2 regions of the Acinetobacter sp. 24-47-66 genome follow, and region 2 is predicted to be linked to the other one. Evidence: predicted binding sites of a transcription regulator. Region 2 holds the regulator's gene; the other holds the start of a gene.
The links. Region 2 encodes PhoB, which activates phosphate uptake and scavenging genes when phosphate is short. Its sites were predicted from a motif close to TGTCATNAANCTGTCATAA; they were not measured.
Positions count from the first base shown of each region.

Region 1 (16,486 bases), on a different contig from region 2:
TCTCCAGAAGCTGAAGCGCCTTGCACTTTTTCTAATTGACCATCGATCAATTCATAATGCGTCTCACATTTTTGTGCTAGCTTTTGATCATGGGTGACTAAAACCAATGTAGTGCCCAGCTCCCGATTCAAATCAAATAAAAGCTGTTCAATCTCCTGGGCTGTCGTCCCATCTAAATTTCCCGTTGGTTCATCCGCAAATACAATTTTGGGCTCAGCAATTAAAGCGCGTGCAATTGCTACGCGTTGTTGTTCTCCCCCAGACAGTACTTTAGGTGTTTGAGTACTTTGACGATCTAAACCCACTTTGTTCAACCAATAAAGGGCTTGTTGTTCTGCTTTGGCATAATCAAAATTCTTTTGAATTCTCAGCGGTAACATGACATTTTCAAGCGCAGATAAAGAAGGTAAAAGCTGAAAGGATTGAAATACAAAACCAATATTTTCAAGTCTAATTTGAGCGCGTTGCTCTTCGCTTAATTGCTCAACTGCTATACCATTAATCGACAATGTTCCTGAACTTGGCTGATCTAATGTCGCCAGAATTCCCAAGAGTGTAGATTTTCCAGAACCCGATCTGCCTGTGATTGCGACTTGCTCGCCAGGATAAATTTGTAGATTTAGATTCTCAAAAATCGTCAACTTTTTTTGTTGGATCTGTATCGTTTGTGTCAATTGCTGTGCAGAAATTAACGCTTGTGGCATGATTGAAGAAGTTGAGTCATTACGAACCATAGAAAGCCTTTATGCAAATCAGTCAAAGTTTAAATATTGTTACGTTGAGAAAAACTGCCTTTTTATTTATCTGCAGTTGTCTGTTTCTTTTACCGATCAATAGCTTTGCAAAAACTATCCTTATTCTTGGTGATAGTTTAAGTGCTGGTTACGGCGTACCCACCGAGAAAGGTTGGGTCAATCTTTTGCAAAAACGTCTTGATCAACAGTATCCGAAACAACATCGAGTGGTCAATGCAAGTGTCAGTGGTGAAACAAGCAGTGGTGCATTAGCACGTTTGCCTAAATTGCTACAAACACACAAACCAGATATTGTCGTAATTGAATTGGGAGGTAATGACGGTTTACGAGGTCAACCTCCAAAAATGATTCAACAAAACCTAACTCGATTAGTTCAATTGAGCCAAAAATCTAATGCCAAAGTACTCATATTTGGCATGAAGATTCCTCCAAACTATGGCTCAGCGTATAGCAAAGCCTTTGAAAATAATTATAAAGTTGTGAGCCAGCAATTTAATGTGAAGTTGCTCCCTTTTTTTCTAGAAGGTGTTGCTGGAAATAATAAACTCATGCAAAAAGATCTGATTCATCCTAATGAACAAGCTCAACCTAAACTCTTAAATAATGCATATCCTTATATTAAAGGCGCTCTATAAAGTTATAGACATATAGATCCATAAATCCCAATCAATAAAAAAGCCAGCTTAAGCTGGCTTTTTTAAAATGCTGATATTAGAAGTCAAAGAATGTCACTTCACCTGTTTCAAGTGAGTATTCTGCACCTACAACTTTTAATTTACCTTGTGCAATCAAGTTTTCCAACACCGCAGAACCATGGCGCAACTGGTTAACTGAAGCAAAAACATTTGAGCGAACCGCGTGTACTGAAAGCTTTTTCAAATCATCTTTTAACTCAGTTTGCATTAAAATTTCGACTGATGGACGTACGCGATTGACAATAGACATCAAATTAACAGATGGCGGTTGTTGAGGATTACGTAATGCTTCAATCGTTGAGTCGATTGCGCCGCAATGTGTATGACCTAATACAATCACTAAAGGACAATTAAAACTTTCGGCTGCAAACTCCACACTTCCAACTTGAGATGGAGCTACGATATTGCCTGCTACACGAATAACAAATAAATCACCTAAGCCCTGATCAAAAACCATTTCAGCTGGAACACGTGAATCAGAACATCCTAATACAATCGCAAATGGCTCTTGAGTTTCAGCCATCTGAGCACGCTCATGATGCGTCAATAATCGTTGATGCTTGGTTTGACCTTCAACAAAACGTTGATTACCAATTTTTAAACGTTCTAAAGCTTCTTGTGCAGTTAGCATCTTGTATCCATGGTTTATCAAGGTTTGAGGTAATTTTAATACTGTGCTTTTTGATTGTCACTGACAAAATTTAAACTCTGTTACAATTTTTGTTAATTGCTAAAAATATCTTCAATTTCTTCAAATCTGATGATTATGATCATTCCTTACTGAAACACTTATGCACCTAACTCAATGCTCAAATTTATGTTTATGAAGCAAAACTTATTTAAATCGAGAACCAATTATCACAAAAATAGGATTTATTTTTTTACTTTTAACTACTACTTTATAAAAGTCACTTGATTATAATGTCGCCCTGTTTTAAGGGATTTCACCTGCATGTTTGTTCATTTTCCTTTACCCATATTAAAGCATCAACATTTATTTTGCATTTTACTCGCGTTAATGCTCAGCCTCGGTATCTCATCTACCCAAGCAAATACTGTTGAATTTATCGACTATCAAAAAGTTTTAAATGAAGAACGTGCTTGGGCAGGACTATCCAATAAAACGATTCGCGTCGGAGATGTTGTGTGGTCTTATAGCGAAGGTGGTCCTGCTGATCGACCTGCCTTGTTGCTCATTCATGGTATAGGCATGAATCGAGACAGTTGGAATCATGTCGCTCGGAATCTCACACAGCAATATCGTGTCATTATTGTTGACTTGCCTGGAAGTGGACAAACGCTAACACCAAAAGGATTTGACTTATCACTTCCTCATCTGACTGAACAGTTACGTCGTTTTGCAGAAGCATTACGCATTGAAAACCAGCTTAATCTCGCGGGTCACTCTGTCGGTGGATCAATCGGACTGATGTATGCTGCTAAATATCCTCAAGAAATGAAAAGTTTATTTCTGATCAGTGCCGGTGGATTATTCAGAAGCAACAAAACATTCTTCCTCAATAACCCAATTTATTTAAAGCAGCTTTTAATCTCACAACCTGGTGACTTGAATTATGTTTCTAGGAGAGTCATGCATAAAGCTCCCTTCGTACCCAGTTTAATCAAGAAACAACAAGAGCAAGCACTTATTCAACGCGCGGCGGATACATCTGAGTTGATTCATCAGCTTGTTAAACTCAATCAACAGTACACCGTTGAATCATTTGCTCAATTGTTAAAAAATATTGAGGTTGAAACATTGATTTTGTGGGGAAAACAAGATCAGATAGTAAATGTTGAAGTTGCACATGAATTAGGGACCGCCTTAAAAAAAGCACATCCCCCTATTCTATTAGATCAAATTGGTCATACACCTATCGTAGAAAGACCTGATCTTGTGGCGCAACATTACTTAAGTTTTTTAAATAAGATGAATACCGTTAAAACGTCATCATCAAATTAAGGATATTGAGAATTTTCATGGAAAAAAATCCTAAAATCGAACAGTTGATTGAGGCACATTTGGCATTTCTTGATCATGAATTTTCTCAAGATGACACCATTGAAAATGAATTTTTATATTTTTATCAATGGTTTAGAAAACAACCTTTAAAGCAAATTTGGTCTTTCGAGGCAATTAATGCACTGCTTCAAAAACAAATTCTAAATACACCTGCAACTGATTCTCTCATTCAACAGATTGCGGAGCATATTCGATTTGCGTTGGTTCACCCGCTTAATGAAACGACTCAAATCGAAGATATTATCTCGGTTCACACCATTGATCGAATTGCACTTTATATTTCATCTAAAAGTGCTCACCGCCAAGCTCTAATTAAACGTATTGTGAACAATCCCGCATTTTCGAGTATGCTCACCGAGTTAATCCATCATTCTATTCAGGATTATATTGATAATTCAGTGATGAATAAAAAAGTACCTGGTGTCGGTCGCTTTATGAAAATGGGGAAATCAGTTCTTGAAAGTGTCACTGATTCAAATCTTGATGATACGGTCAAACATTATCTTCAAAAAAATATTATCAAGATCAGTCAAATTAGCGAACAAGTGATTAACCAACACTTTGATGATAATAAGCTATACCACTTTCAAGCCAATCTTTGGCACAAAATAAAGCAAGTCCCACTCTCTGCTGTTAAAAACTATGTTGAGATCAATGATCTACCAAATACTGTGGCAATGGGACATGATATTTGGGACAACCTCCGTCAAACTGAATATCTAAAGCAACAAGTACACGATGGTATTTACACGTGGTATTGCCATAATCAAGACCGCTCTTTTGATCTGATCATGCAAGATATCAATATCAACGAAAGCCTTGTTCAAAATGAATTAAGTGCTCTACTCTGCCCCGTAATTAAGCATATGATTTCTAGTGAACACCTTAAACAACGTGCACGTGTATATCTTGAAAAATTCTACTATTCTGAATCTGCACTAAGTATTCTCACATCTTAATTATAAAACCGCTCCTTAGAGCGGTTTATTAGAAATATGTCGTCGGTATTTGAATCTGAATTTGATGCTCACTCAGCCATGAATTGAGACGTTCTATTTTACGTAGGTCCTTTGATTTTCTATGCTCGCTTATAGGGTAGATATAATGGCAATTCATCAATAAAAATATACTCTCAACAAGTAGTTTTAAATTTTGCTGAAAACAAGGAAGGTGATGTAACTGTTGAAAAGTTTTAGAACCTGTTCTTAAACTTTCAATAATTGCACTGATCACCTCCTTCGGAGCTTGAATTGGGCCAATTGATGTTTTTAAATTAATATTATCCAATCGCTCATTGTTAAGAATAAGATCTAATCTAATCTTATGTAAAATTCCTAAATGGTCTTCAAAACGGTAATTCACTGATTTTTTTTGAAACAAATCCATACGCTGCTTTGAATCCCGAGCAATATCTTTTAGATACTCTTTTGTATTCGAAATATTCACATCTGATATCAACTGTTGCAAGTCGACTGGAATGCTAAGAGAATCTAAGTTTTCAGTTGGAACTGCACTCCCAATATATGATAGATCAGCTTCGATCTTTAAAATCTCATGTACATCTACACTATAAAGGGGTTGCCAATAATTAGTTAAAAGTTCGTGAGCGAGATAATTGGTATCATTTTTTAATGTATTCACAATTCCTTGTATTTTGTCATATCCAATAAAAGCGCCTCTCCGATTTAATTCACTCACTAGTGCTGTAGACAATTCAATACTTTGAGCAGATTGCTGAGACGTATTTTTATCAACCAAGTTAAAGATTTTTTGAATAGGCTGTAAAGTAGCGGATCCAGGAAAGCACATATAGTGTAAATAGAATAGCCCTTGGTCCTTTAAAGATTTATCTAGAATCTGCCTAATAAAATATTGATTGTGTTCAGAAACCCAAGAATACACTCCATGACAGACAATGAAATCAAACACTTCATTATTATTTTTGTTAAATTTTTCAAAGTCTATATTTAAGAATCTTATATTGCTTAACTGTAAGGATTGAGCAAGCTCTGTAGCTCGTTGTATGTGTTTGTCATTAAAATCCACTCCGACAAACTCAGCGTGCGGATTTGCAATTGCTGCCACAATCAAGTTAAGACCACAACCACAACCTAACTCTAAATATCGAAAATTTTGAGATATATCTGGCGCTATATAACCTTGAAATTGGCTGATTGTACTCAGCCAAATTGGCTGCATCTCTGGATAAAAAAACATAGGATAGATGGTGTCAACCACATAGCCATCGACGCGCTTCATTATTTTCCTTCTAAACTCGACTATTCAAAGCTTGGAGTGAGATTCTCTCTCACTCCAAGCACAAGACATTAAAACTTATAATTCAAGGCAAAGCTGTAACGTCGACCATCAAGCACCCAATCATTTCCATCTTTCAGTACATTTTTGTTTGCAACATTATATACACCAGTAGATAGCTGGAATTGGTCACTATACTTATATACAGCTCCAACATCTACAAATGTATAAGCTGGTGTTTTATCTCCATCGGTATCACCCACTGTTTTGCCACGATAATTCAATTGAGTCCATAAATACAATTGATCATTAAAGTCCCAATCCAAGCCTGCATTAAACATATGTTTAGGCAAATTATTCAATGGTTTACCTTCATACTGTCCAGATTTTTGCTCACTATCTGTGAATGTATAAGAGTGTCTATATTTTAAGTAATCTGTGATGTTGTAATCTGTGGTCAGTTCAAGCCCTCTAATTTCGGCCTTATCAATGTTATAGTTGAGTGTATAACCATTTGCGTTATATGGCAGATTAGGGTTGGACTGATAAAAAGCACTACTATCAACGAAATCATTAATTTCAGATTGAGTGTAAGGCGGCTCACCGTCATTTTTTGGGGGAAGTCGACTACCATCTAAACGACCAGATCGAGTAATTTTATCGTTAAAGTCAGTTTGATAGACCATAAGACTTGCAGATAAACCCAATTCAGGATGAGTGAATGCAAAACCTGTTTCATACGTTAAACTGGTTTCTGGCTTTAAATTTGGGTTTGGCATAATTGCCCCGCCCATTGAGTTCAGCATGTAATCTGGAGAAGAATTACGTAAGCTCGGCGCTTTATAACCTGAGATTACCCCTCCTTTTAAAGTCACGTTGTCTGTAGCTTTATAAACTGCATATGCCTTTGGACTGAAATTATCACCAAAAAACTCATTTTCATCGAAACGACCGCTTAAGGTTAGTGCTAACTTATCACTGACATTCCAAGTATCTTCTGCAAAAATAGACCATTGATATCGATCCATTTTAGTGACTTTACCAGCCATCGCTGCATTTTGGTTACTTGTACCATCTTCAAGATTTTCTTTTAAATATCGCCCGCCAATGGTCAGGCTATGATCTTCGAAAAAGTACGTTCCTTGTGTATTGGCTGTGATAGTCTCAAATAAAATCCCCCCTGGATTTTGAACTTTACCCACAGTACGCCCTGTAATTGCATTATTTTTATCTTTATCATATTGCAAGTAAGAAGTAAGTTTTAGATTGTCGTAATCACCATCATGAGTAAGACTAAAATTATTTTTTTCTAATTCGGAGTAAGTCCCTGTATTCGGTACGACATCTGAACGATAGATTAGCTCACCATCATCATTACGATTATTCGTATTATATGCTGGATAATAATTTCCATTAGATAGAACGAAATCTTTACCATCAATATCAACTTTAGGACCCGTTACTGAAACATACTGGGTATAACTTTTACCTGGATTGTGTGTACGCTCTTGTTGAGTTCTTACATATTCAGCAGTGAGTGTGTTTTTTTCATCTGGTGTAAAAACAAACTTTGTACCTAGATTTGTTTTTTGAAAATCTGGTTCACTCTCACCTGTTTCGGCTGTATTTTTTTGTAATGAGCTTTCTTCAATTGTTTGAAGACCAGCCGTAACTTGGACTGAAAGAAGCTTATCAATTAATGGCGCATTTACATACAAGCTGGTATTGGTTGCGTCGTTGTTAACGTCATTCGATTTACCAGCTTTGATATATTCTGTTCGAATACTTGCAGTCAAACGATCTTGATGCTTTTTAGTAATGATATTAATTACACCACCCATTGCATCAGAACCATATAGAGAGGATGACGGGCCTCGAATCACTTCAATACGTTCAATCGATTCTATTGGCGGTAAGAAGTTTACTGATGCTCCTTGAACCCCCCCATTTGTTGTTAAAAGACTACCATCATTCATTGGACGTCCATCTACTAAAAATAGGGTATAAGCTGATCCCATACCCCGAATGGAGATCGTCTGGTTCGTTCCACCGCCTTGTACAAATACACCTGGAACATTTTTCAATGCATCAGTTACATCACTATAAGATTTTTTTTCTAATTCTTCGGCAGTAATCACTGAAATCGTAGCAGCAGCATCCGCTATATTTTGCTCATAACCACTCGCTGAAGTTACAACAATTGTTTTTAACTTAGTTGTATCTTGTTTTGCATTAGTATCTTGACCAATTTGCTCTTGTGCAAAACTTGAAACCGACATGGTGGTTAAGACAGCAAACGCTAACTTAGATTTTAAAAATGTCTTTTGCATTGTGTAATTACCAAAGAATGTGTGGAGAGATCTTGTTCGAATTGTGTCGCATTGTAACAAATGATAATCACTTTGCAATAGATTATGATAACTATTCTCATTTATAGTTTTGTTTTTACATTTCAATTTTATTGATATTACTCATTTTATTCAGTTTTCAAAAAAAAAAGCCCCCTTTTAATGGGAGCTTTTCAAATCTGCTTTTGTAAATTTAAAGGCGACTTATTTCATATAAGCGCCTTCAGATTGACTGTGGTCTGTTTGATCCACGACACGTTGTAACTCTGGAATATGCTGTTTTAGCGTAACTTCAACACCTTGTTTAAGTGTCACATCAATCGCTGAACACCCTTGACAGCCACCACCAAATTTCAAGACCGCTGTTAAACCATGCTCAGCATCTTCAACCACTTCAACCAATGCACAGTTTCCACCATGCCCTGCTAAACCAGGGTTAATTTCTGACTGTAATACATAGGTTATACGTTCTTCAATGGATGCATCTGGACCTACACGTGGCACTTTCGAGTTAGGTGCACGGAAAGTCAACTGACCACCAAAGCGATCTTTGTTGTAATCAATCACTGCATCCAATAAGTATGGGATTGATGGTGTATCAATATATGCAGCAAATTTTGGATATTCTTGTTTATAGTCGGTTGGAACGACTTCATCTGGTGCACTATATGCCATGCAGCATTCAGCACGTGGTGTACCCGGATGTTCTACGAAAACACGTACCGCGATACCAGGAGTATTTTGCTTCTCTAAAAGTTCAAACAAATACTCTTGCGCAGTTGGTGTAATTAATAAATTTGGAATTTCTTCAGCAACTGCAGTGCTGGTGTTCTCAGTCGACATAACAATTTTTCCTCAAGCTGAAGACTCTATTTTAACTGAAGATCGGGGGTAATATTTAAAATTCAACTAAATTTGTCAGAATTATTATATTAATAACAATTAAATTTAAAAAAATGGCATGATGAACAGAATTAAAGCAATTTATTCAATCTTATCCATATGCTTGATTTACCTTTTAATCATACTGTCACCATCGTTTTAATTACGGTTGCCGTTTCACTGGTTGCATTTTCCAATCAAAATATTATGAATCGTTTGATTTTTTGGCCTCCAGCCATGCAGAAAGGTCAATACGATCGATTTATCACGCATGGTTTTATACATGCAGATGGAACACATCTACTGTTCAATATGATCACACTCTTTTTCTTTGGAAGTGTACTTGAGAGTTTTTATCGACAATACTTATATGAACTCGGATTTGTTCTGTTCTATTTAGGCGGTTTAATCGCGGCAATTATTCCAAGCTATTTAAAACATAAAAATGATCACCGCTGGGCAAGTCTAGGGGCTTCTGGAGCAGTGTCAGCAGTCTTGTTTGCTTATATTTTATTTCAGCCATGGAAACTGATATTTGTCTTCTTTATTCCAGTTCCAGCCATTATTTTTGCCGTGCTTTATGTTGCTTATAGTATTTGGTCAGGTAAACGTGGAAACAGTAACATCAACCACAGCGCACATTTATGGGGTGCAGCCTACGGTGTCGTGGTTACAATATTGATTGAACCTCAAATTATTCCACATTTCTTCAGCAAGTTGCTTCAACTACCTTTTTAATTCTTAATCCTTGCGGAGGATTAAAACACTCCGCATAAATACCCTTCAATTCAAAGTAGATACTAGTAAGAAGATAAAAACACAAATTCAACAATGATAATGATTATCATTTATATATTCATGGTAAGCTTTTATCAAACCTCGAGGTATTGATATGACTTACATTAAACTTCCATTGGCACTCATTCTTTCATTCAGTGCCGTTGTTTCATATGCTCAACCTGTTCAATTCACTTATCAAGATCAAACTATTCAGCTGCAAAATACACCACAGAAGCTGGCTGTGTACGAATTATCCGCGTTGGATACACTGAATGCTTTAGGTATTCAGGCGTCGATCGTACCTGAAACTACTTTTGCTGGTGCTTTGAAAAAATTTAATGACAAACAATATTTAAAAGCTGGATCTTTATTTGAACCCAACCAAACCTTATTAAGAGAACAAAAGCCAGATCTCATCATTGTCGGCGGGCGTTCTGCCGCGAAATTAGATGAGGTCAAAAAAATTGCACCTGCAATCAACCTCTGGCCTGATACTCAAAACTTCAATCAAGACCTGAAAAATCGCACACTTTTTTTAGCAAAAATGTTTAATAAGGAACAACTCGCACAATCTAAATTAGATCATGTCTATGCCCTTCAAGCACAACTTAAACAACTCACTAAAGGCAAATCCGGCCTGATGCTTTTTGCCATGGGTGATAATTTTATACCGCATGCAAAGAATGAAAGATTTGGATTTACCTATGATATTTCTGGCTTAAAGTCAGTGGTGCCGACTGCAGCACCTCAAGCCTCAAGTGCTCGACCTGCTCCAAACTCACCAGAAGCTCTTGCTGCCGCGCAACGCAATTTAGAGCGTCTAGTACAAGCAATAAAACAAAATCCTGATTTCATCATTGTGTTAGACCGTGGTGCTGTAAACACGCAAAACTATGCTGCGAAACAACATATTCAATCACATCCATTACTCAAGAATAGTCAAGCAGTCAAAGAGAATCGTGTCATCTTTGTTGATGCCGATGCCTGGTATTTAACGGGCGCTGGCTTAGATAACACTGCATTTATGTTAGAAGAATTGATCAATGGTATAAAAAATACTAAATAATTGATTTTGTTTATAAAGGAAGTCTTCGGCTTCCTTTTTTTAGAAATATCTCGTAATAATTCAATCAATATCTGGTAATTAATGCCACCTAAATCATTAATTTTGTCAGGATAATGTAGGCATCCGCGAATTTATTCATTTTTTTTTGAGATTTTTTGCATGTCTAATCAACCTGATGGTTTACAATTTTCCTCTAACACGTCCTCTAAACCCAGCAGTTCAAAATCAGGCCAACGCATCATCAGTGCGGCATTACAACAGATTCAGCCAGAATACGCTGATGCAGTTATCAATGAAAAGAATTGGCGAAAATCCTATCCGATTCATTTTAAACGGTTGGTAGAATGTGGGCTCTCATCACCTGAAGCTGCGCTGCGCATCGCTCAAGATGGACTTCAACAAGCTTATGAAGAGTTTAGTTTTCAACGTGATCAACATACACAAGCATTGAATGAAGTGATGAAACTTAAATCAAAAGATTTAAATACCTACACACTTCAAGGAAACTCTACTGCTGAGCCGCAATGGTTTGTACCTTATCAGGGTAAAAATTTAGAAGGTCAAGCCCTACTCGACCAAATTCAACTTTGGTTAGACCGAGGTATTATAGAAGCATCACATGCTCAGGCACTACAAGCATGTGTGCAGCATCCAGAGTGGTTTGACCTTTCGGATCGAACAATGGTGCTGTTTGGTGCAGCTTCTGAAGCAGGGCCTTTACCTTGGCTGGCGAAATGGAAAGCCAATATCGTGGCGCTTGATTTAAATCATGAGCGAGTATGGACAAAGATTTTGAATACTGTTCTGCAAGGCAATGCGACCTTATACGCTCCAAGTGTCGAATCAATAGATTCATCTGCATCTATACGTGAAGCTGCAGAGCGTTTAGGCGTTAACTTATTAACAGATACCCCTGAGATTGCACATTGGCTCACCCAGTTTGATCAAGACTTAGATCTTGCCGCGATTGCGTATTTAGATGGCGAAAAGCACGTTCGTGTTTCTATGGCGATGGACGCCATTATGCAACATGTCAGCCAACAAAAATCCAATACCAGTTTGATGTATATGTGTACGCCCACTGACGTCTACGCTGTACCACAGGAAGTTATTCAAGGTGGATTAGATAAGTTTAAATCACGCTCTAAACTTGAAAATATTCTGTCCAAGAGTATTTCGACTGTCTCTCGTGATTATTTTTTCAAACAAAACGAAGAACGCTTATTCCAATGTCATGATAAACAGTATGGGATATGCGACTGTCTTGTGGTTGAACAAGGTCCAAATTATGCGTTGGCGAAAAGGATTCAACAATGGCGCGCTACGTTAGCACGGTCACAAGGTCAACGTGTCAGTATTAATATTGCTCCATCGACCACTACACATTCGGTAACCAAAAACCCATTATTAAAAGCTGCTTTCAATGGTGCCAATTTGTTTGATGTTGAAGCATTTGAACCCGCGACGACCAATGCGATTATGGCTGCGTTGTGGATTCATGATTTGAGAAACCCACAGTCGGTTGCCAATCCTGACATCGCCCTCAATCATCCATTAGACTTAATCATGCATGGTGCTAATCATGGTGGATTATGGCGTGTAGCATATCTCGCACGCACCGCCCTACCATTTGCCGCATTATATGGTTTTGCTGAAGAAAAACTCCCCTTCAAAAAACTTTTGTCTAAATTCCAAAAATAAGCGACATAAACAATTGATCATAAAAAAAGCGCTGATTGTTCAGCGCTTTTTTAGTCTTTAAGTATTGATTTCAATCAGGTGAACTGAAGGAACAACCAGAATAAACCACCTGACAAACAGATTGTTGCTGGCAGTGTGAAAATCCACGCTGATAAAATTGTGCGAACCATTTGGAAGTTTAAGCCCGACTTATTCGCAACCATCGTACCTGCTACAGCAGAGTTTAAAACGTGTGTTGTTGACACTGGCATACCAAAGCCATCAGCAGCAGCAATCGTTGACATTGCAACTAACTCTGCAGACATCCCCTGACCATAAGTCATGTGTTGTTTACCAATACGCTCACCAACGGTAACAACAATACGTTTCCAGCCTACCATCGTCCCTAGACCTAATGCCAATGCAGTCGCAACTTTCACCCATGTTGGAATGTATTGAAGGAATGAATCTAAGTTATCACGGTAGTTGTCCACTGTTTTTTCTTGCGCTTCAGTCATGGCAGGTAAAGCTTCTGCTTTATCTAAACGCTTGAATGCAGTCGTGCTGAGGTACATATCATTACGGAATTCAGCCACTTGATCTTCAGGAACATCTTTAATGGATGTGTAGCTTCCTACTTTTTCACCTAAATGATCCGTCAAGCTTGCCAAAGCTGGCACAACTTCAGGTGTGATTTCTTTGGTTTGGATATATGACGTGATAATTTGACGCGCTTTTTCATCTGGAATATCTTGGTGATTTGGATAAATCAAATCAGCAGTTTGAGCAGATAACTGACCAAACGTTTGGATATGTTGTTGATCTAGACTCTTGTTTAAAGAGTATGCCAATGGCACGATCCCGATCAGAATCAACATAATCAGCCCCATACCTTTTTGACCATCATTTGAGCCGTGTGCAAAACTTACACCGGTACACGTGAAAATCAAAATGGCACGAATAAGTGGCGGCGGCGGTTTATTCCCTTCTGGTGGTTGGAATAATTCCACTTGTTTCTTAAAGATTTTTTTAACCAATAAGAACAATACAGCCGCAAATGCAAAACCGATTAATGGTGAGAATAAAAGTGCTTTACCCACTTTCATCACCTGTTCCATGTCTACACCTGACGCACCATTACCTGCGTTTAAGATGTAGTTCATGATGCCCACACCTAAAATCGAACCGATCAGTGTATGAGAGCTAGAAGCAGGGATACCGAGGAACCAAGTTCCTAAGTTCCATACGATTGCGGCAATCAACATGGCAAAGACCATGGCAAAACCAGCACCTGAACCGACGTTCATAATCAATTCAACAGGCAATAGCGCGATAATACCGTAGGCAACTGCACCACTTGCGACCATTACGCCAAGGAAGTTACAGAAGCCTGCCCACATTACAGCGACAGGTGCAGATAAAGCATTGGTATAAATAACTGTTGCCACAGCATTGGCCGTGTCATGGAAACCGTTAACGAACTCGAAACCCAATGCGATAAACAATGCCGTGGCCAACATGATCACAGCATAAAGATTTAAAGCAGGCACATGAGATAAATCAGCAGCCAACTGAAAACCAATGTAAATCAAGGTTGAAACAATCAGTGTAAGGAACACTGGCATAAAGAATTTCGGCGTTGGCACGTGAACATTCGTCGACTGCATAGGCGTTGACGATTGTGCTGAATCTGAAACTGGAGTTTGATTAGAATTCATGCAAGCAGAGAAAGAGGATAAATATCCCCTCTATTGTTCAATTTAATTATTACAATTATATGACAAAGAGCTGTCATATAAGTCATCCAAATGACACTTATTTAAGAAAATTAAACTTTAAAAACTAATAATATTCAAAATTTAACAATAATAATCAGATAGTTAATACAAAACCCTCGTCTTTAATCTTTATTTCAATCGGTAATTAAATAGATGAAATAAAGATGACATCACTGTCACATTTGTTACAACGGCAATTATTATTACATTAGATTATGACAACATGATGAAATATAGACAGTTTCAGTTTTGATAGGTTGATCATCGTAGTCGATGGATGAAATTCATCCTTAATTTTTTGGGAATAGGTTCATAAATTTTTATTTATCAGAAAAGTGGACGTAACTCTGCTAAAATATTGCACCATTATTTGTGCAGATTTTTGTGAGAGTCATTTGATGTCTACCCTCGCCACCTTAAAAGCGCTTCTTGCCAAACGTATCCTGATTATTGATGGTGCAATGGGTACCATGATCCAACGCCACAAATTGGAAGAAGCTGATTACCGTGGTGAACGTTTTGAGGATTGGGCCTACGACCTTAAGGGTAATAACGACTTATTGGTTCTAACTCAGCCACAGATTATTCAAGGCATTCATGAAGCTTATCTTGAAGCTGGTGCAGATATTATTGAAACCAACTCGTTCAATGGAACGCGTGTTTCAATGTCTGACTACCATATGGAAGATTTGGTTCCTGAGATTAACCGTGAAGCAGCTCGAATTGCCAAAGAAGCATGTAAAAAATACTCAACACCTGAAAAGCCACGTTTTGTCGCAGGCGTATTAGGACCAACGTCACGTACCACTTCAATTTCACCAAATGTAAATGATCCGGCATTCCGTAACATCACCTTTGATGAGTTAAAAGTTAACTACATTGAAGCGACTAAGGCATTGATTGAAGGTGGTGCAGACATCATCTTGATTGAAACGGTCTTCGATACCCTAAATGCCAAAGCTGCGATCTTTGCAGTGAAAGAAGTGTTTAAAGAAATTGGTTACGAACTGCCAATTATGATTTCGGGCACCATTACCGATGCATCTGGCCGTACACTCACAGGTCAAACCGCAGAAGCATTCTGGAACTCAATGCGCCATGCAGAGCCTTTATCGATTGGCTTTAACTGTGCACTTGGTGCAGATGCGATGCGTCCACACGTCAAAACCGTGTCTGACGTTGCGGATACTTTTGTTTCAGCGCATCCTAACGCAGGCTTACCAAATGCCTTCGGTGGTTATGATGAAACTCCTGAAGAAACTGCAGCATTTATTAAAGAATTTGCTGAAAGTGGCTTAATTAACATTACGGGTGGTTGTTGTGGTACGACGCCGGATCATATTCGTGCGATTGCGCAAGCGGTTGAAGGTATTGCACCGCGTCAAATCCCTGAAATTGAACCTGCATGTCGTTTAAGTGGTTTAGAGCCATTCAACATCACCAAAGATTCATTATTCGTCAACGTCGGTGAACGTACCAACGTGACAGGTTCTAAAAAATTCCTTCGTTTAATTAAAGAAGGTAACTTCACCGAAGCTTTAGATGTGGCACGTCAACAAGTTGAAGCCGGTGCGCAAATCATCGACATCAACATGGATGAAGGGATGCTGGATTCGCAAGAAGCGATGGTGCATTTCCTGAATCTGATCGCGTCTGAGCCTGATATTTCACGTGTGCCAATCATGCTTGACTCTTCTAAATGGGAGATCATTGAAGCAGGTTTGAAATGCGTCCAAGGTAAAGCAGTTGTCAACTCAATCTCCTTAAAAGAAGGTTATGACGAGTTTGTCGAACGTGCTCGCCTCTGCCGTCAGTACGGTGCGGCAGTCATTGTCATGGCGTTTGATGAAAATGGTCAGGCGGATACTGCTGAACGTAAAAAAGAAATCTGTAAGCGTTCTTATGATGTCTTAGTCAACGAAGTGGGCTTCCCATCTGAAGATATTATTTTTGACCCGAACGTGTTTGCGGTCGCAACAGGTATTGAAGAACACAACAATTATGGTGTGGACTTCATTGAAGCAACCGGTTGGATTAAACAAAACCTTCCAAATGCGATGGTGTCAGGCGGGATCTCAAACGTATCGTTCTCATTCCGTGGTAATGAGCCTGTTCGTGAAGCGATCCATGCGGTGTTCTTGTATCACGGCATTCAACAAGGCTTAACCATGGGGATCGTCAACGCAGGTCAGCTTGCAATTTATGATGATATCGATGCTGAGC
Region 1 is NZ_JBWYIL010000002.1:186,920-203,405, forward strand. It holds gene AC1M84_RS03190 (ABC transporter ATP-binding protein) at 1-704, opposite strand, end outside; gene AC1M84_RS03195 (arylesterase) at 746-1,390, shown strand; gene AC1M84_RS03200 (carbonic anhydrase) at 1,467-2,081, opposite strand; gene AC1M84_RS03205 (alpha/beta fold hydrolase) at 2,403-3,413, shown strand; gene AC1M84_RS03210 (hypothetical protein) at 3,431-4,432, shown strand; gene AC1M84_RS03215 (class I SAM-dependent methyltransferase) at 4,461-5,732, opposite strand; gene AC1M84_RS03220 (TonB-dependent receptor domain-containing protein) at 5,801-8,059, opposite strand; gene nfuA (Fe-S biogenesis protein NfuA) at 8,282-8,920, opposite strand; gene AC1M84_RS03230 (rhomboid family intramembrane serine protease) at 9,080-9,697, shown strand; gene AC1M84_RS03235 (ABC transporter substrate-binding protein) at 9,852-10,805, shown strand; gene AC1M84_RS03240 (hypothetical protein) at 10,965-12,506, shown strand; gene AC1M84_RS03245 (inorganic phosphate transporter) at 12,581-14,203, opposite strand; gene metH (methionine synthase) at 14,662-16,486, shown strand, end outside.
Region 1: AC1M84_RS03245 (inorganic phosphate transporter) is a predicted target of PhoB. The motif match lies at 14,477-14,495, and genes of this name have one in related genera.

Region 2 (16,486 bases):
CAGCAATTGTACCAATTTTTAGACCGTGTTTTTCAGCAAAAATTTCAAGGTCAGCACGACGGGCCATAGTCCCGTCTTCATTGATAATTTCACAAATCACAGAAGCTGGTTCAAGACCTGCAAGACGAGCTAAATCACAACCTGCTTCGGTATGACCTGCACGATGGAGCACACCACCTGGTTGTGCCATGAGTGGAAAAATATGGCCTGGCTGAACGATATCTGCTGGTTTTGCATGTGCCGCAACTGCTGTTTGAATCGTGTGCGCACGTTCTGCTGGAGAAATACCTGTAGAAATGCCATTTGCAGCTTCAATAGAAAGCGTGAAGTTTGTCCCGTGTTGAGCGCCATTCGCATCAACCATCAACGGTAAATTTAATTGTTTGCAGCGTTCACGGCTTAAGGTTAAACAAACTAAGCCACGAGCATGCGTGATCATGAAATTAATGTCTTCAGGTCGTACGTGCGTTGCAGCAATAACGAGGTCGCCTTCATTTTCACGATCTTCATCATCCATCAGGATGACCATTTTTCCTGCACGGATATCTGCTACAAGTTCTTCTACAGTATTGAGCGACATCAACCTTCACCTTTTTGTTATGTCATTCTGACATTTGAATAAATTTGTTGCGCCATAGTCTAACGCTTTTTTAGTCAGTTTGCCTATGCTTATGACTGTACCATTCAACACAGTCCAACTTACACCTTCATAGCACATTGAAAAGAGAGATAAAATTACCAAAAGAGCAATTTTGTATACAAACTAGACGCTTAGTCTAACTTTTCACGACTGTGAGCTTTAAAAAAGAAAAACCAGATTTAACTTAGCATCAAATCTGGTTTACTTATTAAAATTTAATCTAATTAAGAGCTGATTGTGCGATCCGTCGAAGAGCTTTGAGCTTTGCCTTTCAAAATTTCAGTACGGATATTTTGTGCAAGTTCGGCACAGGCTTCGTTCATACCATTAATCATGAAAGCGTGACGTGTTAACACACTGGTTGGATTCGGCATCGGAACCAATTGATAGCATTCACCAATATGCTTTAACTGATCGTGGGTCAAATATAGCGCCATTTCTTTCGCAATCAGGTGATGTGTGAGTCTTTCCGCCGCTTGTACTGAGTCGAGTTGCATTGCTTCCACTGGCGCGGTTACAGCACAGCGCGTTTGTAATACGAACCGTTTATCCTCACGGTAACGTTTATAGAGTACTTCTGACAATAATTGAAACACCGAACCAATCATTAAGATGCAAGCAATCGAGTTATTCTTGAGTGAAGAAATACTGATGACAGCGCCTTGTTGATCAAAACTACGATTCACAACGATATCATCAACATTCAAATGATAATGCGCTGTACACAGTTCAATACTCTTATTTAAGAAAATTTGACATAAATTAAAATAAGGTAAAGAGACAGATTTGTTGACCGTATTAATTAATTGTTTCGGATCATAAAATTGGATATTCAGTGATAAAGCATCCTGATTTAACTGCAGAGTCGGTACTTTTGGCGTAATTGCAGCTTGTTCTTTATTTTGCTCTGGCGTATGAGGTTGTTTAGGCTGACTCTTTTCCAGTTCTAATGCTTCAGTGAGCAGTTTGATCTCATGACGTAAACGGGACTCATTATTTAATCTCGCAAGATATTCGCTACGAGTAGGGCGAGCAATGGCACGATAAGCCAACCATAATAAGCCATGAATAAAGAGTGACGAGAGGATCGCCAGCCATTGTGTTCTTAATATTTCACCGATACTTGATTTAACCAATGTGATTTCCACACTGCCAATTTTCTTTTCATTTTGTAGTGCATCTCGAACGAAGATTTCACCCTGACGCGTCTTAGACAAGCCTGCAGTCGCGAGAACTTGATCTCCTGTGCCAAGAATACGTATATATGCAACACTTGGATTCGTTGCATAGCGGTTGGCTAATAATGCAAGAGATACAGTATTGGCAGGTTCAAGTTCAGTTAAGCTATCTGCGACCAGTTGAGTCGTCATTAGCAAACCTTGGCTTGCACGGTTTTCATTTAATTGATGTGTCGTTGCAATAACCAATAAAAAGGTATGCAAGGCAAAACTTACAATCAGCAGGCTAGCAAATAGCCCTTGTCTAGGCGCATTCAACGTAAACTTCCAAAGAAAATTAATTCAATTTCGATTATGATTCTTACAATATTCGTAGCTCAGACCCGAGTCAATTCATGCGAGAAATCATTCTTATTTCATTTTTAGGACCTGACCAACCGAATCAGTTTACTCGATTGATGCAGGTGTTGTCCGTACATTCTTTGCAAATTTTAGATGTAGGACAAGCAGTTATCCATAACCAATTGACTCTCGGCATCGTGGTTGCTTCCGAAGACCAGACAGCAACGGCTTTGGCCATGAAAGATATTCTGATTTTAGCACACGATATTGGTCTTACTGTGCGCTTTAAACCGATCGATTCAGAAGATTATGAGCAATGGGTGAAAGAGGGTGGACGTACACGATATATCGTGACGGCATTGGCACCTGAACTTACCGCAGCACATTTGCAAGCAGTGACTAATATTGTTTCAAGTCAAGGGTTTAATATTGAAACAGTCACTCGTTTGTCTGGTCGCCCAACGTTGAATCATTTTGAAAATGAACCAAAACGTGCTTGTGTGCAATTTGGTTTGAGCGGTCAGATGTTAGATGCTGCAGCGATGCGAGCGGCATGTTTAAGTTTATCAAATGACCTTAGTGTCGATGTTGCAGTACAAGAAGACACGCCGTACCGTCGTAATCGTCGTTTAGTTTGCTTTGATATGGATTCAACGCTGATCGAACAAGAAGTGATTGATGAGCTTGCAATTGAAGCAGGTGTCGGTGCACAAGTCGCAGAAATTACTGAGCGTGCTATGCAAGGTGAGCTGGACTTTCAGAGCAGTTTCCGTGCGCGTGTGGCGCTACTGAAAGGTATGGATGCTTCTGTATTGCCTAAAATTGCAGAACGTTTAACGATTACTGAAGGTGCAGAACGTCTTATTTCAACCCTGAAATCTTTGGGTTATCGTACGGCTATTTTATCTGGTGGCTTCCAATACTTCGCTGAATATTTACAAGAAAAACTTGGGATTGATGAAGTTCATGCCAATATCTTGGATGTTCAAGATGGGCAGGTCACTGGCGAAGTTAAAGGGCATATTGTGGATGGCGCTCGTAAAGCATTTTTATTAGGCCAAATTGCGGATGAAATGGGCATTTCACTTGAGCAAACGATTGCAGTAGGTGATGGTGCGAATGATTTGCCAATGCTCTCTATAGCGGGCTTGGGCGTTGCATTCCGTGCTAAACCATTGGTGCGTCAAAATGCAAATCAAGCCATCTCAAGTGTTGGGTTGGATGGTGTTCTGTACCTGTTAGGTGTACATGATAAAGATTTAAGTCGAGCTTAAAATCAAAAAAAGCTTATTAAAAAGGCGACCAAATGGTCGCTTTTTTTTATCTAAGTGAATCATTCTTAGACAAATTTTAATCAGCTAAGTTCAGACGAAAAAACAGATGGTCATCATCGAAAAAAAGATGTTTTTGACAAAAAATTACGAGGTATTTTTTTGTAATGACACGCCAAGTTTGACTGATTCTGACTCTATGAAAAATGTCTAATCTTAAAAAATGTAATGACAAAAGAATGTTGCGACAATATGTGTCGCTTACAAAAGCATCAGGTCTTTTTTTCTGAAAAAAACTCACCATAATGCTTTCATAAACGCCAACAAGACCATTGAAGAAAGTGAAGCGTTATTTAATTTGTTGTGAAACACCATTAGGCAGTATTTGAAACATCTAAATTTTGACGGAGATTTTTATGGTCACTTTAACTTTTGCAACGATACTCGGATTTGCTCTGATCGCTGTAGCATTGGCGGCCGTATTCTTTTCACCTTATCGTCATTGGCTAGGGTTTATGTTGGCGGGTATGGTCTTCTGGGGTTTACTTGAAGGTATTCGTTATAGTGTCCAACACGTCTTTGACATGTCTTTGGCATATAGTTATTTAACAGCGATTAGCTTAGCCATGGTGGCTTTAACGGCTTTCTTACTTCGCGAAGATAGTCGTGCGCAAAAGGCTTTAGAAAATCGTCGTTATATTGAACATACTCCTGTATATGAGGACGATTAAATCCTACTCATGACAAATGATATGTAGACCAAAACTGCGTGGTAACAATTTTATATTTAAAGGTGTATCAAAATGATATACCTTTTTTTTGCCTATACGTTTTGTTAAACAAAGCTGCATTTCCTTACTTATAAGATATGCTAGGATGAATCAATTATTTTTGATATTAAAAAAACGGACTTAAATTGTCATGAAACTATCTTCAATACCTGTTGTGAAATTACCTATCGTTGATGCAAGCACAGATCCACTAGACCTTTTGGTGTTAGGTTTGGCGTTGCGTATGAAACAATTGTCACGTACGAGTCCAAAATTTATTGAGTTAATTCATGATCGTCAGTTCCGTATTCAAATAGGTACAGATCTAGGTGTTGCACGTCAGATTTTAGTCAACAATGGTCAGATTGATTCTGTTTCAGGTGATGCAGAGAAAGCAGATTTCGTACTTCAGTTTGCTGATAGCGAGCAAGGTGTTAAAACCCTGTTGAAAGGTGATCCAACTGCATTCATGACGGGTATGCAAAATGGCAGTATTAAAATGGAAGGTGATTTCAGCTTATTGGTATGGTTTAACCAAGTCGCTAAATTAATTCCACCAAAAATTCCTAAACCTGTAAAAGAAAAAATACAATTTGCTCGTCAATTTATTAAAGAAAAGACAGGTAAGTAATACAGCACCTAAATACGGACTTTTCTCGTTTTGATTCTAGAGATGAGTATTGAAATGCAAGAAAAAAAGCCCTCATCAGAGGGCTTTTCTAGTCATTCAACTTCAAGATTGAAGGTTACCGGACCATCATTGATGAGATGCACTTTCATATCCGCTGCAAAGATTCCGGTTTGTACATGTTCAAACTGAGATTTTGCGTATTCAACTAACTGTTCATACAGTTCTTTTGCTTCGAGAGGCGGCATTGCAGGGCCGAAGTCAGGACGCAAACCTTTTTGGGTTTGTGCCATCAGGGTAAATTGCGAGACTAATAATAATCCGCCTCCGACTTGGCTAAGATTCCAACCCATTTTTCCTTGGTCATCATCAAAAAAACGGTATTTTAAAATCTTATCGATGAGCTTCTTACCTTTTTCAAAGTTATCTTCTTTGCCAATACCAATAAAAACTAAAATCCCTTTTTCGATTTGACCAGTAATCTCACCATCCACAACGACTTTCGCTTCAAGGACGCGTTGGAGTAAAGCACGCATAATTCAACCAAGTTTGATGTTTTTTAATTCAAATGAATTGTATCAAATTGGAAAAAAGAAAAGGGATAAAGTCGTCATCTATCCTAATAAGTCATTGATAAAAAAATAATTAATCGGAGTATATACTTTTAATCTAATAAAGCGATTGAAATAATAAAAATTAACCTTTTTACCAATTTTGTTAAAGAAGGTAATTTACGCGTGCAGGAAAGGTAAATTTGAGAGAGAAAACGATGTTTAAGCGTTCAATGTTGGTTGCAATGCTTGCAACTGCGACAGCAGCATCAGCTGCACCATTAACAAAAGATAACGGCGCACCAGTGGGTGATAACCAAAACTCAATCACTGCAGGTCCAAATGGTTCTGTATTATTACAAGATGTACAGTTGATTCAAAAACTTCAACGTTTCGGTCGTGAGCGTATCCCCGAGCGTGTTGTACACGCACGTGGTACGGGAGCTTATGGTGAATTCGTTGCAACTAAAGATTTATCAGATCTTACTATTGCTTCACTTTTCAAAGCAGGTACGAAAACTCCAGTATTCTTACGCTTCTCTACAGTAATTCATGGTAAGCATTCTCCAGAAACTTTACGTGACCCACATGGCTTCGCAATTAAGTTTTATACTCAAGAAGGTAACTGGGATTTAGTTGGTAACCAAACGCCTGTATTCTTCATTCGTGATGCGATCAAGTTCCCAGACTTCATCCACGCAATGAAACCAAGCCCAATTGACAACGTTCAAGACGCTAATCGCGTATTTGACTTCTTGTCTAGCCAGCCATGGGCAACAAATATGTTGACTTATGTATATGGTAACCAAGGTGTTCCTACGAGCTACCGTGAACAAGACGGTTTCGGTGTACATGCATTTAAATTGTACAACGACAAAGGCGAATATAAATACGTTAAATTTAACTTCCGTTCTAAGCAAGGTGTTAAAGGTCTAAACGTTAAAGAAGCTGCTGAATTACAAGGTAAAGACTTCAACCACTTAACGAATGATCTTTATAAGAACATCAATGCGGGCAATTTCCCGAAATGGGATCTTTATATCCAAGTGTTGGATCCTAAAGATTTGAATAGCTTCGATTTCGATCCACTTGATCCAACTAAAATCTGGCCTACTGATTTAGTACCAGAAACAAAAGTGGGTACTTTGACATTAAATCGTATGCCGAAGAATTTCTTCCAAGAAACGGAACAAGTTGCTTTAGCACCAGGTAATTTAGTACCAGGTATCGAGCCATCAGAAGACCGCTTACTTCAAGGTCGTATCTTCTCTTACTCTGATACACAAATGTACCGTTTGGGTGCAAATCACCAGCAAATTCCAGTAAACCGCCCATTGGTAAATGTGAACAACAATAACCAAGATGGTTATATGAATGTTGGTGCAACTTCATCTAACGTGAACTATGAACCAAGCCGTATGGAGCCAAAACCATCTACAGCGAAAGCTCGTGCTGTTGAAACTCCACTTTCTGGTACGGTTCAGCAACGTGGTGTGAAGGAGCAAAACTTTAAGCAAGCGGGTGATTTATACCGTTCATACTCTGCTAAAGAGAAATCTGACCTCATTATGAACTTAGCAGCTGATCTTGGTAACGTAAAAGATTCAGAAACTAAACACATCATGTTGTCTTATTTCTATAAAGCAGATGCGGATTACGGCACACGTATGACTAAAGCTGTAAACGGTAACTTAGCGACTGTTAAAGCGAAAGCGGCAGCTTTAAAAGACTAATCAAGATTAGTCCTTGGATTGGTGATTAGGGTCTAAGGTGTCACCTCAAAAAAGTCCTGTAAAACTCAATTCCTTTCCTGCAACCCTAGGGGAGTTTTACAGGCATTCGTTATCGAATTTAAACTCAGGTGAGGGAAGAATGAAAAATATTGTATATAGTTTATTAATCGCTTTACTGAGTTTAAGTTCAGTAATGCTTCACGCTCAAACGACGTCTGTCAGTAGCTCACAACAATCAGATCAGAAAGAAGTGATTGACTTATTTTTTGCAGCAGCGAAAACAGGAAACAAAGAAGTTATTCATGAATTTTTGAAACATGGTTTTCCAGTCAATATTAAAAACCATGCTGGTTTTACACCATTAATGATGGCGACCTACTATGGTCATCAAGATATTGTAACGACTCTATTGGAAAACGGCGCAGACCGCTGTGCTCGTGATAATAAGGGTAATACAGCTTTGATGGGTGCTATCTTTAAGCTTGAATGGTCAATTGCCAAACAATTACGCCAGGTCGATTGTGATGCTCAAGCAAAACAGACAGGACACAAGACCACAGAAGAATTCGCAAAAGTTATTGGGCAAGATAAAGCATTGAAAGCTTTGACTGAGTCATATAGTCAAGACAATGCAAAAGAATAATCAGTTTAAGTTTTAGTAATTAGTCGAATAATCTTCGACAATTACTAAAACGAGCTATGAATCGCAACAAAATGTGCTTTAATGCAATAAGTTGCTAAAAACTGAAAAATAATATGTCTGCCATTATTCAATCCTTACTTGATACTGACTTGTATAAATTCACGATGCTACAAGTGGTATTACATCAATTTCCTCAAACGGATAGTGTCTATCAATTTCGTTGTCGTAACCTTGAAGATACAGCCTATCCACTCGTGGATATATTAGAGGAACTGAACGAACAGTTAGATTTACTGTGTCAGCTCAAATTTAAAGAAGATGAATTACAATATTTAAGAAGTTTACGCTTTATTAAAAGTGATTTTGTAGACTATTTAGAATTATTCCAACTTAAGCGCCGCTTTATTAAAGCCAGTATCGATGATCAAGGTCGTTTAGATATTCGTATCGAAGGACCTATGGTTCAAGCAATGATGTTTGAAATTTTTGTGCTTGCAATCGTCAATGAACTCTATTTTCGTCGTATTCGCGATGAGCAGGTATTGGCAGAAGGAGAGCGCCGTCTTAAAGCTAAAATTGAATTGTTGAAACACTATGAAAGTAGTCAACAACCCAATGATCCACCATTCCTTGTTTCCGATTTTGGAACACGCCGTCGCTATAGTTTTGACTGGCAGAAACATGTGGTGGAAGAGTTTAATAAGGCTGCACCACATATTTTTCGTGGCACAAGTAATGTTTTATTGGCAAAGCAGTTGGGTATTACACCCATTGGTACGATGGCGCATGAATTTTTACAAGCTTTCCAAGCACTTGATGTTCGCTTACGTGATTTCCAAAAAGCTGCACTTGAAACTTGGGTGCAGGAATATCGCGGAGATTTAGGCATTGCACTGACAGATGTTGTTGGTATGGATGCATTCCTAAGAGACTTTGATTTGTATTTTGCCAAATTGTTTGATGGTCTACGACATGACAGTGGTGATCCATATGAGTGGGGCGATAAAGCCTACGCACATTATAAAAAATTAAAAATTGACAGCAAAACTAAAATGCTCACTTTCAGTGATGGTCTAAACTTAGAGAAGGCATGGGATTTGCATCAATATTTTAAAGATCGTTTCCAAGTCAGTTTCGGGATTGGTACTAACCTCACCAATGATATGGGACAAACTGCTTTGAATATTGTTTTAAAGTTAGTCGAATGCAATGGTCAATCGGTAGCTAAACTCTCTGATAGTCCAGGAAAAACGATGACTGATAATGATACCTTCCTCGCATATTTGCGTCAGGTATTTGATGTTGAGTCTCCTTAATCATAATTTCCCTTTTCTGATTTTTTGCTAATACCATGCAAAAAATCAGAATAATTTTGAAAAAGTCTTGTGCTAAGATTTGAACAAGGCCAATAGAACTATTCAATAAATATGACCACTAACGCTTTTGATTTCGGTCTGCTCATTGAAGCAGAACAACTTGTTCCTCATTTAGGAAGTGAAAAGTTACGTATTGTTGATTTGACCCGAAGTTCGGTCTATGAGCAATTACATATTCCGCATGCTATACATCTGAAGCCAAAATTTTTAGTGCGCCAAGAGGAACAAACTACGGGTTTATTGCCTGATGATGAAGGGCTTCAGCAGCTAGTCCAGATATTAAACATATCACCTGAGCATCATGTCGTGGTCTATGATGATGAAGGTGGGGCATGGGCTGGTCGATTGATCTGGAATCTACACTGTATGGGTTTTTATAACACCAGTTTATTAAATGGTGGTATTCATGCATGGTTAGGCGCCAACTATCCTACTTCTTCAGAAGTTGAAGAGGTTCAGCCAGTCACATGTCTTTTTCAAGTTAAGACATCCAATGTTGATCAACACCGTATTGATTATTCAACTTTAATAAAAAAAATTGAAAATAAAACTTGCCAAGTATGGGACTGCCGAACGGCTGAGGAGTATACCGGGCAACGTCTCGCGGCACGTCGTGGTGGACATATTCCAACGGCTAGACATTTTGAGTGGAGTACTGCACTTAATCGTCAAAATCATTTAAAATTGCACCCCTTAGAACGCACGCAACAACGTTTAGAACAATTGGGCTTTCAATTTGATCAGCCAGTCGTCGTATATTGTCAGTCTCATCACCGTTCAGGTTTAGCTTACATTATTGGTCGATTACTGGGTTGGGATATCCAAGCTTATGATGGTGCGTGGAGCGAGTGGGGCAACCGCCTCGACAGTCCAATCATTACTGGAGAGTCACCTGAGTGAGTCTGACAAATTTAAAAAAGAAACTATTTATTCAAGCGCAGCAAATCGTCCCGCAACAAAAACTCAGCCGTTTGGTGGGTAAAGTCGCAGCTAGTGAAAACCCAGTATTAAAGAATGTTGTCATTCAAGCATTTAAAGCAAAATATGGCATTGATATGTCAATTGCTGAGCAACAAAATGCCTTGAAATTTAAATCCTTTAATGAGTTTTTCACTCGCTCTTTGAAAACAGGCGTTCGTTCAATTGATCCTAATCCTAAAAGTGTCGTGTCACCTGCAGACGGTGCAATTTCACAATTAGGTAAAATCAATGAGGGCGATATTTTTCAGGCAAAAGGTCAAAGCTTTTCAGTTGAAAAGTTAATTGGTGATCCTCAATTGGCAGCACCATTCAAAAATGGTGAATTTGCAACAGTGTACTTATCACCGCGTGATTATCATCGTGTGCATATGCCTTATTCTGGTACATTGACTGAAACTTTATATATTCCAGGTGAATTATTTTCAGTCAACCAAACTACAGCTGAAAATATTCCGGGTTTGTTTGCACGTAATGAACGAATGGTATGTTTATTCGATACTGATATTGGTCGTATGGCTGTTGTTTTAGTTGGCGCAATGATTGTTGCTGGAATTGAAACTGTTGCGACAGGTAAAGTAAAACCAACAGGTCGCTTAGAGCTGAACCATCATGCGATGAAACTTGAAAAAGGTGATGAGCTCGGACGTTTTTATTTGGGTTCAACGGCTGTAGTTTTGTTTGAGAAAGATAAAATGCAATGGGACCAAGCATTTAAGGCGAACTCAACTGTAGTAATGGGTGAAGCGTTGGGTCATCTTATTTGAGTATATCTTTTGAATAAGAAAAGCGCCTAAGGCGCTTTTTTTTATTCGTGCATTTTATACAAGCGTTCTTTGGGAAACACGGCAATAAATGTAGAGCCTTCGTTTTCTTTCGACTCGATTTCAATATGTGCGCCATGTTGCATAAGTACGTGCTTAACGATGGCAAGGCCTAAACCAGTACCACCTGTTTGACGACTGCGTGCACTATCCACACGATAAAAACGCTCAGTTAAACGCGGTAAGTGTTTTGGATCAATTCCAATACCAGTATCCTGAACAGAAAAATAGCCACGTTCTCCATCATCATGCCAGCCGATGGTGATGGTGCCACCTTTCGGGGTGTACTTTATGGCATTGGTAATTAAGTTGCTAAATGCACTCGCCAATTCCATATCTGAACCAATTAAGTCACAGTGGCTGTCTATATCAAGGTTAAGTGTATGACCATAATCAATATTGTAAGCTTGCGCATCATCAAACAGATGGTTCATTAAACTTGGCATTTCGATAATTTGATTTTTCGCAATTTGTTTTTCATTTTCTAAACGAGACAAAAGCAAAAGATCATTGACCAATGCATTCATGCGTTTAGTTTGCGATTGCATTTGTTCAAAGGCACGTTTCCAACGCGGATTGATATCTTCTTGATCTGTGAATGTTTCGATATACCCACTTAACACTGTGAGTGGTGTTCTTAATTCATGTGAAATATTGTCAACAAAATCTGAACGCATTTGCTCGAGATTTTTCATACGCGTAATGTCGTGCGCAACTAAGAGGCGACTTTCATTGCCAAAGCGAGTCAGTTTGATTTGCGCGTACTTATTATCATGGTTCACCAATTTAATTTTTACACCATCTGGTGCTTGATGGGTATTATGAAAATATTCAATAAAATCTGGCTGGCGAATAATCGTGAGCAGGTTGCGGCCACGATCAACAGCTTGAATGCCAAATAACTTTTCCGCAGCAGGATTCCACCATTCGATTTGATGGGAATCATCCGTAAGAATAATCGCTTCTGATAAAGCCACGAGAGAAGATTGAGTTCGATCGATCAGTCCAACCATTTCAGACTGAACAATACGTTCTTGGCGTTGAGCCCGATATACATTGAACAGTAATGCCCCCCAGATTCCATTTAAATTTGGTGGTACATCGTAAGGACGATTCGAAATCCAATCATTGACTAAATATAATGAGCGTAATTGGATACCAAAAAATATGAGACAGGCAATGCCTAAGCATATCCAAAGATAGCCAATCCCTAACCCGATACAGCCCGCAATAATCAGTAGAAATACCAGTAAACGTAAGTCTTGCTTGGCAAAAGTCCATAAACTGCTATATAGAAACTTTTGATGTTCACGTGCCAATTCTGGGACGGGGTAGGGTTCGTACATAAAATCTAAATTAACCTAAAGCAACATCAGCTCGTGTTGAAAAACGATAGCCAGTACCACGCACAGTTTGAACATAACGGTCTGCACCATAAGGTTCGAGCACCTTACGTAAGCGACGGATATGGACGTCGATGGTTCTGTCTTCAATATACACATTTCCACCCCATACCTGATCAAGTAATTGAGCACGGGTATAGGCACGTTCTGGATGAGTCATAAAGAATGCCAATAGACGATATTCTGTTGGCCCCATATCAAGAATATTTTGATTATAGCTGACACGTTGGCTTACTGGGTCAAGAATTAAGCCATTTGCATCAATGGTTTTTTCGCCATTTAACGCATTTGCACGTCTTAACACCGCTTTAATACGGGATACCAACTCACGTGTTGAAAATGGTTTCGTCATATAGTCATCTGCTCCAGCATCAAGACCTTGAACTTTATGGTCTTCTTCGCCACGCGCAGTCAACATAATGACTGGAATTTCGGAAAGTGTTTCATCACGCTTAAGGCGACGACACAAATCTACGCCACTCACGCCACCCGGTAACATCCAGTCGAGTAGGATAAGCGCTGGACGTTGATCAACAATCATTTGATGTGCTTGTTTCGCATCTTCTGCTTCCAAGCATTGAAAGCCTGCCATATCTAAAGAAGTATGGATCATTTCCCGAATTGGGAGCTCGTCGTCGACAATTAAAATGTAGTCATCTTTCACAACGCAATATCCTATGATGAACGGTGAACCGTTTTATATTTATGACAGGCTTATTACAAAGATTAATTATGACAGTATCATTGCAAGATGGAAATCGAAGTTAAATATAGCAATGTTTTGTGACAATTAGGCTGATATTTTGGCTCATTGATATTTATTAATTTGAAATTAAATCAATATCTTAAATTTACTTACGATTTGTCACAATTTCTTCATCTTAATTTGATGCTACTTTTTCATTAGATCATTCAATAGGGCGAGAAAAACGGTTTTACATGCCTGAACGACCTCAGCACGTGGAAGTTTAAAACCACCTACTACCCAGCGAACAGCAACTTGAGTGACATAGCCATTTAGACCAGTTGCAATCAAGGAGATCTCTTTTTCAGTGAGATGGGTATGTGGCATCATTAATGTGACAAAGGCATGAATCATTCGGTCGAAACGGCCCATTGTTTCTTGAATGGTTGCATGATTATGAAGTTCTTGGACGAGCATTGCATCAATATAAATAATCCGAGCGGTACGCGGATCATCTTCTAAAAAACTAAAGAACGCATTTAGACCTGCATCAATCATGTTTAGAGGCTCAGGAGAGGCTTTCATAATAGCTTGCATTAATGTTTGTTGAAGCTTCTCAATCAGTTCTAAAAAGATCGTTTGGAATAAGTTTTCACTTTTCTTAAAAGATTCATAAAAGTAACGTTCAGTTAATTTCGCTTGTGTGCAAATATCTTTAACGGTTACTGAGAAAAAACCATGAGTTCCATATGCTTCAATACCCGCTTCAATAAGTTTCTCACGGCGTGCTTGTTTGCGTTCAGTTAAGGACATCCCTTTAAATTGACGCTCTTTTGCGGGAGGCTTTTCAATCGCTTGCTCGTGTTCTGATGGAGTGAGGTTCTCTGGGTTCATAGCAATTCGAGTCTTTTTATAAAAGTGTTATGCTGCGGTCAGTATAGAGTACTGATCAGCTAAAGATACTAAATTGGCCTATAGTAACAATAAAAATGGTCGATAGTTACATTGACAATAATAATTGTCAAAATTATAGTGAACATGAATGACCCAGATCAACGCTGTGGTGCATAAAAATCAAAAAAAGGATTCACAATGAAAAATTTTAAAAACAAAGTGGCTGCAATCACAGGTGCAGGTTCTGGTATTGGTCAACAACTTGCGGTGTTACTGGCTAAGCAAGGTTGTCATTTGTCTTTAAGTGACGTAAATGAAAAGGGCTTAGCAGAAACAGTTGAACTGACGAAGAATGCAAATGTACGAGTCACAACCAAAAAAGTAGATGTTGCGAATCGTGACGAAGTTAAAGCATGGGCGGCTGAAACTGTACAGAATCATGGTTCAGTGAACATGATTTTCAACAATGCTGGGGTGGCATTGGGTTCGACCGTTGAAGGTGCAACATACGAAGAGTTGGAATGGATTGTTAATATTAACTTCTGGGGTGTCGTATACGGCACCAAAGAATTCTTACCATATATTAAGAAAACAGGTGATGGACACATTATCAACATTTCAAGTTTATTCGGTTTAACTGCGCAACCAACTCAGTCTGCTTATAATGCAACTAAATTTGCTGTACGTGGTTTCACTGAATCTCTTCGTCAAGAGCTAGATATTGAAAATGTGGGTGTGAGCGCGCTTTGCGTACATCCAGGTGGCATTCGTACCAATATTGCGAAAGCTGCAAAAATGAATGACAGTTTAAAATCTTTGGGCATGAATCCACAGAAATCTGCACAGACATTTGATAAATTATTACGTTGTCCACCTGAAGAAGCAGCGCGTCAAATTCTAGAAGCAGTGCAAAAAGATCGCCGTCGTTTACTGATTGGTAACGATGCGAAAGTGATTGATTTAATGCAACGTGTGATGCCAACGGGCTATCAAAAAGTGACTGCATTTGCGACTAAAATGAGTAAACGTTTCGATTCTAAATAATCGTTAAAAAAACCCGCGTCATGCGGGTTTTTTATTTTCTTGATTTCTAATTTAAATCAGTACTTGAACAGTTTTCTTTTTCCAAACAAATTGATAATACAAACCTTGCATCACACATAAGCAAACGAAGGCCAAAGCATAAGCGTACCAGATTCCCGCCAGCCCCCACCATGCGCTAAATAGATAAGCTGCTGGGAGTTCTATACAGAGTATGGCTACAATATTGATGATCATTGGCATAGTCACAGTGCCACTTGCACGCATAATTGAGGCGAAAATAGCACTCGCGCCAAAAAATAAAATTGACCACAGCACAATAAACAATAATTGTTGCCCGAGTATCACGACTTTTTCATCTGTAATAAATAATGCCATGAGATATTTTGAGAACAAATAAGCCAAGATTACGAGCCCGCCTGTAAAGACAAAATTCATGCCCAGTGCTGTTTTAGTTACACGTGATAAAGAATCCGCTTTACCTGCACCAATCGCTTGAGCCCCAAAAATAGAAGCGGCAATTGCGATAGACAGAGCAGGGAATTGGATATAGTTCAAAACCTGATTGACTGCGCCATAAGCAGCTGTTGCTTCTGAACCATAGCGATTGACCAAGCCGACAATGACTAAACCTGCCACAGAAGTCGTGACCATTTGAATGCCAGTAGGAACGCCAAGCCTGAGAATAATTTTGCTTAGTTCAGGATTGTGGCGTACATGTTTACACATTGCTAAATCTGGACGTAATGGATGATTTTTTTTATTTAAATAAACGTACAGAAAAATAAGCACGGCCAGATAACCCACAATCGTGGCGATGGCAGGTGCAATGATACCCAATTGAGGAAATCCAAAATATCCAGCGATGAGAACAGGGGTAATAAAGAGCCCAATTAAACTGGTCATTCCCAAAGCGATGAGAGGTGTAATGCTATCACCGACACCACGTAAGATAGAGGTATAAATAATATAAATAAAAAGGAGTGGGCTACCTGCTAACATCCATTGAACATAAGGCAAAGATAAATGCATGACACTTGGGTCTGTGCCCAAGGCCTCAAGAATGTGGCGTGCAGATAGAACACCTAAAATGGCAATAATCGTCCCGCCGATCAATGTCATAAAAATAGTAGAGCCGACAACCGCTCTTACTTTTTCTAAATTTTGTGCTCCCCACGCTTGACCAACCAATACCGTCGAGCCAGCCGAAAGCCCAATTACGAAAGCCAAGAGACAGAACAAAATAGGGAAGAAGACGGAAACAGCAGCAATTGCTTGGACGCCCATCATTTGCCCGACGAAGATCGTATTAATTGTGCCTGATAAATTTTGCAGGATATTGGTTGCAATCAGCGGAACTAAAAAAACTAAAAAAACTTTCCAGAAACCAGGTTCATCAATCGGCCGTAAGGTTCTCGCCATATATAAGTCTTATCCATTATTGTTTTCTATATCAACGGATTGACCTTAACACCTTATCATTCAAATTGCTTTAGTAATAAAGTAATCCGTCTCGTCTCTTTTCGTTA
Region 2 is NZ_JBWYIL010000003.1:170,224-186,709, reverse strand. It holds gene ribBA (bifunctional 3,4-dihydroxy-2-butanone-4-phosphate synthase/GTP cyclohydrolase II) at 1-580, opposite strand, end outside; gene AC1M84_RS04785 (hypothetical protein) at 865-2,136, opposite strand; gene serB (phosphoserine phosphatase SerB) at 2,214-3,434, shown strand; gene aciT (ciprofloxacin tolerance protein AciT) at 3,848-4,162, shown strand; gene AC1M84_RS04770 (SCP-2 sterol transfer family protein) at 4,353-4,832, shown strand; gene dtd (D-aminoacyl-tRNA deacylase) at 4,925-5,365, opposite strand; gene AC1M84_RS04760 (catalase) at 5,599-7,113, shown strand; gene AC1M84_RS04755 (ankyrin repeat domain-containing protein) at 7,307-7,756, shown strand; gene pncB (nicotinate phosphoribosyltransferase) at 7,870-9,072, shown strand; gene AC1M84_RS04745 (sulfurtransferase) at 9,184-10,032, shown strand; gene asd (archaetidylserine decarboxylase) at 10,029-10,877, shown strand; gene phoR (phosphate regulon sensor histidine kinase PhoR) at 10,919-12,280, opposite strand; gene phoB (phosphate regulon transcriptional regulator PhoB) at 12,291-13,001, opposite strand; gene AC1M84_RS04725 (TetR/AcrR family transcriptional regulator) at 13,230-13,916, opposite strand; gene AC1M84_RS04720 (SDR family NAD(P)-dependent oxidoreductase) at 14,115-14,960, shown strand; gene AC1M84_RS04715 (MATE family efflux transporter) at 15,012-16,379, opposite strand; gene AC1M84_RS04710 (methionine aminotransferase) at 16,484-16,486, opposite strand, start outside.